Regions from separate parts of the Rhizobium tropici CIAT 899 genome, predicted to be linked through region 2. Evidence: riboswitches for the same ligand, from Rfam matches in the RefSeq annotation. Region 2 holds a riboswitch; the other holds the start of a gene.
The links. Region 2 has a riboswitch for FMN ahead of RTCIAT899_RS11445 (6,7-dimethyl-8-ribityllumazine synthase). Riboswitches for the same ligand answer to the same signal wherever they lie in the genome.

Region 1: another riboswitch for FMN. It lies ahead of ribB (3,4-dihydroxy-2-butanone-4-phosphate synthase); the one in region 2 lies ahead of RTCIAT899_RS11445 (6,7-dimethyl-8-ribityllumazine synthase).

Annotation. Positions count from the first base shown of each region.
Region 1 covers NC_020062.1:1,365,614-1,370,417, forward strand. Annotated here, with positions in the region: gene RTCIAT899_RS28365 (ABC transporter ATP-binding protein) at 1-1,354, shown strand, start outside; partial or broken gene RTCIAT899_RS28370 (IS6 family transposase) at 1,848-2,156, shown strand; gene ribB (3,4-dihydroxy-2-butanone-4-phosphate synthase) at 2,309-2,935, opposite strand; FMN riboswitch at 3,051-3,195, opposite strand; gene RTCIAT899_RS28380 (glucose 1-dehydrogenase) at 3,294-4,076, opposite strand; gene tpiA (triose-phosphate isomerase) at 4,130-4,804, opposite strand, start outside.
Region 2 covers NC_020059.1:2,346,575-2,351,378, reverse strand. Annotated here, with positions in the region: gene RTCIAT899_RS11465 (VOC family protein) at 1-139, shown strand, start outside; gene RTCIAT899_RS11460 (class I SAM-dependent methyltransferase) at 257-943, shown strand; gene phnF (phosphonate metabolism transcriptional regulator PhnF) at 945-1,673, shown strand; gene RTCIAT899_RS11450 (VOC family protein) at 1,714-2,064, opposite strand; gene RTCIAT899_RS11445 (6,7-dimethyl-8-ribityllumazine synthase) at 2,124-2,600, opposite strand; FMN riboswitch at 2,688-2,833, opposite strand; gene RTCIAT899_RS11440 (ABC transporter ATP-binding protein) at 2,938-3,999, opposite strand; gene RTCIAT899_RS11435 (ABC transporter permease) at 4,011-4,799, opposite strand; gene RTCIAT899_RS11430 (ABC transporter permease) at 4,796-4,804, opposite strand, start outside.

The DNA of each region.
Region 1 (4,804 bases), on a different replicon from region 2:
CAACGAATCCTGGCGGGCATCGGATGCCATACAGACGGTGCTTGGGGCGATGGTCAATGCATCGGCGACTGTCATTCTTCTTGACTTTCTGCTGCTGCTGTCCTGGCAGATGACGCTTTGCGTCGCGCTCGGCCTCATCCTCGTCCAGGCCGCGCATGCCGGCCTCTCCGCCGGCCTGAAGATGCCGAGCCGCACGGTCACTTCCTCTAACAATGAACTTGCCGGCAGAATGCTGCATCTCGTTCATGCCGGACGGCTGATCCGGATTTTCGGCCAGGAGAAGCGCGAAAAGGCCGTGTTCGACGGCGCATCGAATGCGGTGAGAAAGGCGGGCTTTATTCTGCAGACTCGCCAAGGCGCGCTGCCGCCGCTGACGGAGGTGCTGCATTCCGCACTTTTCCTCGCGGTCGTCGTCAGCGCCTGGTCGTTTGACGTCAGTTTTCCCATCATCGTCGCCTTCGTCGTCTTGCTCTACAGGCTGCAGCCGCATGTGCGCGCTCTGCAGCAGGCATGGAGCCAGGTGCAAGGCTGGAGCGGTTCGCTGGAGGAAGTCCGCTGGCTGCTGGATGCCTCCGGCAAGCCACCCCCGCCGGCGGGAGATCTGCCAGCTCCCCGACTGAACCGCGAGATAAAATTCGACAAGGTGAGCTTTCGATATCCTGGCTCCGCCGCACGTCCGGTGGTGCTGCGATCCACCAGTTTCGAAATTGGCCATGGTCGCTCCACTGCCCTGATCGGCCGATCGGGAGCGGGAAAGACGACGATCGTGAACCTCCTTTGCCGTTTTGTCGAACCTGACGAAGGCGAGATCCTGATCGATGGATTGCCGCTCAGCCGCATCGATCCCACGCAATGGCGAAACCGGCTCGCGCTTGCCAGCCAGGACCTGGAACTGGTCGACGGCACCATTTTCGAAAACATCGCCTATGGGCAGCATACCTCGCACGCTGAGGCGGAAGAGGCCGCCAGACTTGCCGAAGCGCATGAATTCATCGAAAAACTGCCTGACGGATACGCAACACTCGTCGGCTACAGGGGCGCGAGCCTTTCGGCCGGACAGCGCCAGCGAATAGCTCTCGCAAGGGCGCTCGTTCGCGATCCCGATATTCTCATTCTGGACGAAGCGACCAACGCCATGGATGGATTGTCGGAAGCTGCCATTGTCGAGACGCTGAAATTGCGAGCCGGTCGTCGCACGACGATCGTGATCAGCCATCATCGCAGCACGATCTCCTTCTGCGACGACGTTGTCATCCTCAGCGGCGGCCGCGTCCGCAACCAGACGGCATTTGCCGAGGTCGCGTCCCTCAGCATGGATCAGCTTTATGAGGACGAAGTGCTCGGCAAACAGTGACGCCAGGTGAGGCAACGGCCATTGGCGCGGCTTGGCTGACGGCGATGCCGGGGGTGCTTGCGACCGTACTTGGTGGTCCGTCACCTGCTCGCGGCTACATGCCGTCACTACCCATCCGTATCCTCCGAGCGGAGGGCATCCCAGAAAACGTGGCGAACCATAATTAGATTTTATTAAAATAATTCAAAAGCTTAATCGGCAATTCAGATCAGAAAGCCTTCTCACACCTCGCCCGAGATACCACCGAAATTGACTCTATCCACCTCGCAAGCTCGCCTGCACTCTTCCGATATTGCTCAAATTTCATACTCAGTTGCGCTTCAGTGCAACGCGCACCTTCTGGTCGCGGAAGATAGAAGAGGTAAGCTAGCATGATTTCGTTCTCCATTATGAAACCGGCACAAATCCAAGCAATGGCACGACTGTTACGGGCACGGCCATTGAGGGGCTGCACGTGATTGAGCGGGAAGGAAATTGAGGTAGCAGCGCGCCCATGACCGTGAGTGAACCGACCTCCAGGAACCACCGCTGCCCGATCGAAATCGTAGCCCGTGCTGTTTGGCTCTACTTCCGCTTCAATCTGAGCCTGCGCGATGTTGAGGAAATGCTGTTCGATCGCGGGATCGCCGTTTCCTACGAGACGATCCCCCGATGGTGCCGAAAGCTCGGCCCTGATTATGCGCGCCGCATACGCCACAAGGCGCCCACGAAAGGCGATGTCTGGCACCTCGCTGAGGTCGTGGCACGCATCAACGGTCAGAAAAGCTGGTTGTGGAGAGCGGTTGATCAGGACCGATATGTCAAGCGGCCACCTTTCAAACAACGTGACAACGCCGCTACCGGTATTTGAAGTTCTTCCCCTGCGAATTTGAATGATCAGCCGGAGCCGACCAATCGCGATGACGCGATTGGCAAATTTGGTTTCCGCGGAGCTGTCGTGGTCAAAAGAGCGACTTAAGCTGCCTTGATCGTCGGTGCCAGCCGCTGATAGGAAATAAGATCTTCGATCGTAATGAGATGAAGGCCATGTCGCTCGGCGAAAGCTTCCAGCTCGGGAAGACGGGCCATGGTGCCATCGTCATTGGCAACCTCGCAGATCACGCCGGACGCGGTCAGTCCTGCAAGTCGTGCGAGATCGACGGCTGCTTCCGTGTGACCCGGCCGGCCGAGCACACCTTCAGGATGGGCGCGCAGCGGGAAGATGTGGCCGGGACGAGCAAAATCGTCAGGCTTTGTTCCCGGCGTGACGAGAGCGCGGACGGTGGCTGCACGGTCGGCGGCAGAAATGCCCGTTGTGGTTTCCGGAATATAGTCAACCGAGACAGTGAAGGCGGTCTTCAGCATTTCGGTATTGCGGGGAACCATAAGCGGGATATCGAGCTCATCGAGGCGCTCTCCCTTCATCGCGACACAGATCAATCCACGCGCATGGTTCATCATGAATGCGATGGCCTTGGCGCTGATCGCGTCGGAAGCGATGACCAGATCGCCTTCATTCTCACGGTCGCGGTCGTCGACAACAACGACAATATCTCCGCGCGCTATCGCTTCAATTGCATCTTCAATTTTGGCAATTGCCATGTCTTCTGCCTTTCAAGGGTTCGCCGCTTCGGCGGCATCCATGGCCGATTTCTCAGCCACCGTTTTCCCTTGGGCGAACAAGGATGCGAACACGCCACGAAGCATGGCGTTGCAACATTGCTCTCTTCCATCCGGACTATGACCGTCGGCTCCGGCATCTCACCGGATCTGCTGACCCTCCGCTTCGACGGAGGCGCTCGCGGGCTCCGAGTTTCCTCGATACCGCCGGTGGGGAATTACACCCCGCCCTGAGAACATCTGAAACATAGGCGATCGGCAGCCGGAATCGCAAGAGGGGTTTCAGCATTCGGCCGCATTTCAATCACTTGAAACGCTGAACAGTCTGTTCGGCTCGTTTTTACGACATGATCAAGCCGCCATCGACATTGATGGTCTGGCCGGTGATATAGGCAGCGTCGTCGCTTGCAAGAAAGGTGACAAGGCCGGCGACATCCTCGCCGGAGCCCGCTCGCTTCATCGGGATGCCATCGACCCATTCCCTCATCAGTTCACCCGGGCCGTAATTGCCGAGCAGCTTGCCCCAAGCCTGGTCGTTGTAGGCCCACATGTCGGTCTCGATGATCCCGGGGCAAAACGCATTGACGGTGATATTCTCGATGGCGACTTCCTTGGCGAGGCTTTGCGTGATGCCCACGACCCCCATCTTGGATGCCGCATAATGCGGCGTGTAGATGAAGCCGTCTCGCGCCTGGCCGGAAGCCGTGTTGATGATACGGCCGCCGCGGCCATGCTTGCGCATGCGGGCAATTGCTTCCTGGGCGCAGAGAAAGACGCCCTTTGTATTCACCGCCATGACCTTGTCCCACTCGCTCTCGCTCATCTCCTCGATGCGAGCAATGGTGATGACACCTGCATTCTGTATCGAGACGTCGACGCTACCGAAGGCCTGTTCGGCGGCATCATAAAGCGCCTTGACACTTGCCTTGTCGGTAACGTCACCGACGAAAGAGACGGACTTCCCGCCGTCAACCTTGATCTGTTCGGCCACACCATGGACGCTTTCTTCGTTGGCTGAGACCACGAGATTGGCGCCTTCGCGCGCGAAGCGCTTGGCGATGGCCGCACCGATGCCGCGGCTGGCACCCGTTATGACCACGGTCTTCTTCTCAAAGCGTTGCATTTTTTTCCTTTCAAGGCGCCATCGGCACGCCGACGGCATCTGAGCCTTCTCGCTCAACCTGCTGCAGAAATGATCCCGGCAAATTCCGATGCCTTCAAAGAGGCGCCGCCGACGAGTGCCCCGTTCACGTTACTCAGGCCGAAGATTGCCGGCGCATTCGACGCCTTGACCGAGCCGCCATAGAGGATTTTGACCAAGCTTCCATCCCGGCCCATCCGTTCTTCCAGCAAGCGCCGGATCGCTGAATGGACCTCCTCAATTTGCTCGGAGGTCGGCACCAGGCCTGTCCCGATTGCCCAAACAGGCTCATAGGCGATCACGAGATTGGCGCTGTTTGCGCCCTGAGGAATGGACCCGCTCAACTGATCGCCGACGACTTCGATCGCCCGTCCTTCGTCGCGCTCATGCCGCGTCTCACCCACGCAGATAATCGCGATCAAACCCGCGCGATGAGCGGCAATTGCCTTTGCAAGAACGATGTCATTATCCTCTCCGTACGACATGCGCCGCTCCGAATGCCCAAGGATGATGTAGCGAACACCGGCGTCCGCCAGCATTTCCGCGGACACATCGCCGGTGTGGGCGCCGCACGCCTGGGCATGGCAATCCTGCGCGCCGATGACGAGATGCGATTCTCTAGCCCGCTCCACGGCGCGGTCGATCAGCGTGAAGGGCGGGCAGACGACGATGTCGCACGCCGCACTGCCCGTCAGTCCCTTCAGCGCCTC
Region 2 (4,804 bases):
GAGTACCGACAGGATTTTTGCCCGATTGGCTGAAGGCGGCAGGGTGACGACACCGCTCGCCGTTCAGCCTTGGGGCAGCTACTACGGCAAGCTGACGGATCGGTTCGGCGTGCAATGGATGGTGGATTGCGAGCAGTAGAGGGATCGCGATTGGCATGAAGTACCAGATAAATACTCCAGTCGTCCGGATGAATTCACGTGACTGTCATGAAGCTGAGCTATCTCAAGTTCAGTCCACTCCTACAGCGAGCACATCATGGCAAACGCAGCAACGACTTACGCCACCTGGCACAAGGATCCGCAGGGCGATACGAAAATGGCGGAATCCCATAGTCCTTATTGGCGGCATTTCATCGAGACCGTGCCGGAGCGCGATTTTTCCTCGAAGACGATCCTGGATTTCGGCTGCAATCGAGGTGGCTTTCTGCGGCTGCTTTATGCCATGCGGCCGTTCCGACGCGGCGTCGGTATCGATATTGCTTCGGAGTCTGTGGCTGCTGCCGTCGAAGCCGCAGGCAACATGCCGCTGCAGTTTCATGTAGAGACCGACCTGTCGCCCTTCGCCGATAGTTTCGATGTCGCTTTCAGCTATGAGGTCATCTATCTGTTGCCGGAGCTGAAACAGCATGCGGAACAGATGTTCCAAGCCTTGCGCAACGGCGGTGTCTACTACGCTGTGACCGGCTGCCACAATGAAATGCCGCTTTGGCCGAAGTGGCTCGAGCTGATCGGCAACAACAGCAATGCGCCGATGCAAGATCGGTCCCCACAGGATTACATCGATACCTTCGTTGCGGCTGGCTTCGACGTATCCGTCAAGCGTTTCGGCTATGACGGCTTCGTGCATGCATCGAAGGACCGGAAATATTATCCGAGCATTCTCGATGCATTGAGCTATCCGGCCGAATTCAAGCTGTTGTTCCGTATCGAGAAGCGCGTTTGACATGGAGACCATCGACCGAAAGGGCGGCAGCGCCCTCTGGCATCAGATCGGCGAGATCCTGGCGGCCGATATTGCCGCCGGGACTTTCGCCTCGGGGACGAAATTGCCGACCGAGCCGGAGTTGATGCAGCGTTTCGGCGTCAGCCGTTTTACCGTGCGCCAGGCACTGGGGCACTTGGAGCAGCGTGGATTGGTCCGCGCCGAACAGGGGCGAGGGACTTTCGTTCATAGGGGAGTGCTCGACTATACGCTGTCGAAACGCACCCGCTTTCACAAAAATCTGATCGAGCAAGGTTTCGAACCGGGCGGCGAGCTGCTCGTTCACGAGATCGTGCCGGCGACCGAACCCGTCGCGGCCTATCTGAAGATCGCAATCGGCGCGCCGGTCATCCATCGTCGCGGCGTCATGACGGCCGACGGCATTCCGGTGGAATTGGGCGATTCCTATTATCCTGCCGAACGTTTTCCCGATTTCGACAAGGCTAGATTACAGCATCCGACAATTTCGGCGGCGCTCGCCAGCTACGGTGTCACGGACTACGAGCGGTTATCGACGGAGATCGAGGCGCGTATGCCGACGGCCGACGAAGCGCGGATCCTGCGCCAGCCGAAATCCGTCCCGCTGCTGGTGACGCGCAAGGTGGATGCGGATACCGACGGAGTGCCGATCACCTATTCGGAATCGGTTTGGCCGGCCGAGCGCACCACATTCAATCTCGATCTGCGGTGAGAATGCCCGGGGGAGTCTTGAGGCTCTCCGCGAGCTTGAATTAGCGGTGGGAGAGGATATTGACGACCTTGCCGAAGGGGTCGCGGACATAGAAGCGGCGGACACCCCACGGCTCGTCCGTGAGGTCGTACAATATGCCGAAGCCCATGGAGGTGGCACGCTGATAGAGCGTGTCGACATCGTCGACTTCGATGGAAAGGTCAGGGACGAGCGTTCCCGAACCGCCTTCGCTGGCGACGCTGATCTGCGGCACAGTTGCCGCTTCGGAGGCGAAGGTCAGGATCCAGCCGTGATCCATGACGATGTCGAGGCCGAGCAGGTCGTGGTAGAAAAGACGGGCCGTGGCAGGATCGGCGGCGGGCAGGTTCGGGATGATGCGTAGGACGGTCACTGACTTCCTCTCTGGTGGACATGGAGGCGGGCAGATGCCGCGCCTCCACCATGCTAAGCTTAAACTGTGACGGCGGGCAGCAGCTTGCCGCGCTCCGCCAGGATGTGGCGGCAGGCGCTGGCGACTTCACGGCCCTTGATGATGAAATGTTCCTTGAAGAACTGGATGTGCGCTTCCGATTCCTGGAAGTGATGCGGCGTCAGGACTGCCGACAGGATCGGCACGCCGGTATCGAGCTGGACGCGCATCATGGCATCGAGAACCGTATTGGCGACGAATTCATGGCGATAGATGCCACCGTCGACAACGAAAGCGGTGGCGATAATCGCGGAATAACGGCCGTTGCGGGCAAGCGTCTGAGCGTGCAGCGGAATTTCAAGCGCCCCGGGTACGTCGAAGATATCGATCGGCGGCGCGCCTTCGACTGTCTGCCATTCGGCAACGAAGGAATCGACCGAGTGATCGACGATATCGGCGTGCCAGCGGGCCCGAATGATCGCAATGCGGCTCGGTTGGGTGGAAATCGAAATGGTCATGAATTTTGCCTTTCAAGGGTTGTTGTCAAATATCCCTTGGGCGAACACGCAACATCGCAGCACCCCTCGCGGAGGAGGTGCGATCCTGCTTGCTCTCTTCCATCCGGACTATACCGTCGGCTCCGGCATCTCACCGGATCTGCTGACCCTTCCGAAATCCGGAAGGCGCTCGCGGGCTCGAGGAAACTCCCCATACCGCCGGTGGGGAATTGCACCCCGCCCTGAGAACGCGTGGACTATAGATGCTTTGTCTTATGGAAATCAAAGAAAAACGCCGGGCTTTTGACCCGGCGCCTGCGAATAATTTTCCAAAATGACGGTGATGGAGGGCTCTTTCTCAGTCCTGAATGACGAGCAGGTCGGAAGAGGCGAAGCGCAGCGTCACCTTCTCACCAACACTCGGAGGCATCATTCCCGGGCTGTTGAACATGTCGAAGGAAATCGTGTTGCCGGCGACATTCATGCGAGTGCGGATGACCGAGCCCAGGAAATGTGCCGAGGAGACTTCGCCCGTGAGGGCGGTATCGCCCTTGGCCGATTCCGCCAGCGAACCAGCTTCCGGACGCAGGGCAAGCGATACGGTATCGCCCGGCTTGTAGGCGGTCACCGACTGCTTCAGGGTCACACCCTGATCGCCGATCATGATGCGGTTACTGTCGGGATCGACGACCTTGCCTTCGATCAGATTCAGCGTGCCGACGAAGGAGGCGACGAAACGGGTTGCAGGCTTGTTGTAGATTTCGAACGGCGTGCCGATCTGATCGGCGCGGCCTGCATTCATGACCACGATACGGTCGGAGATGGACAGCGCCTCTTCCTGATCGTGCGTCACGAAAACTGTGGTGATGCCGAGCTGCTGTTGGATGGCGCGGATTTCCTCGCGCAGCGAGATACGGATCTTGGCGTCGAGAGCCGAGAGCGGCTCGTCGAGCAGGAGCACCTGCGGCTTGACGGCGATAGCGCGGGCGAGCGCCACGCGCTGCTGCTGGCCTCCGGACATCTGGTATGGATAGCGGCCGGCGAGATGATCGAGCTTGATGAGTGCCAGCATCTCCTTGACGCGCTTGTCGATGTCGGGCTTCGCCATGCCGGCCACCTTGAGGCCGAAGGCGACGTTGTCATGCACCGTCATGTTCGGAAACAATGCGTAGGCCTGGAAGACCATGCCGATATTGCGCTGGTTCGGTTTCAGCGCCCGCTGGTCCTTGCCATTGATCGACAGGGTGCCGGCGGTCGGCGTTTCGAAACCTGCGATCATGCGCAGCACGGTCGTCTTGCCGCAGCCCGACGGCCCGAGGAAGGAGACGAATTCTCCCTTCTCGATTTGCATATTGAAATCATGGACGACGTGAATGTCGCCGAAGGACTTCTTGATGTGGGTGAGTTCGAGAAAAGCCATGGTGAGAAGCCTTACGCCTTAATCGGAGCGGATTTTGAGAAACGGGAAACGAGCTGCAAGAGGCCCATGCTGAGCCAGGTAACGGCAAGCGCGATGATGGCCAGGGCAGAGGGCTCGTAAGCTCTGTTGGCGCCCATAAGCTGCATGTAGGGCCCGAATGCCGGACGGTTGAGCAGCGATGCCATGGTGAATTCGCCCATGACGATCGCAAGGGTGATGAATGCTCCGGAAAGCACACCGCTCATGACATTTGGAAAGATGCATTTGAACATGATGGTTGTCCATTTTGCACCAAGGCTTTCGGCAGCCTCCGTCAGCGTGCCGACATCAATGGTACGCATCGCCGTATCGACCGAACGATACATATAGGGCAGCGACAATACAATGTAGGAGCAGACGAGCAGAATGTTCGTCGTCGAATTATAGCCGGTCAGCGGCAGGATCGACGACGAATTATAGAGCCGCAGATAGCCGAAAACGATGACGATGGCCGGAATGACCAACGGCATCAAGGTGATGAATTCTACGACAGGGCGAAGCTGCGGCAGCCGCAACCGCACCCAATAGGCCGTGGGCACAACGAGCAGCATGCCGAAGATGATGGTCAGAAGCGCCATCAACATCGAGAAGCCAAAGGCCGTTATGAAGCCGAAATCCGAAAAGACGGAGGCATAGGCGTCAAAGCTGTAAGCGTTGCGCCGCATGCGCAGCGAGAACTCCAGCGTACCGATGAGCGGCACCAGGAAGTAGATGAGGCCGATGGCAACGGCGATCCAGGCGAAGAATTTTTGCAGCTTCATTTCTG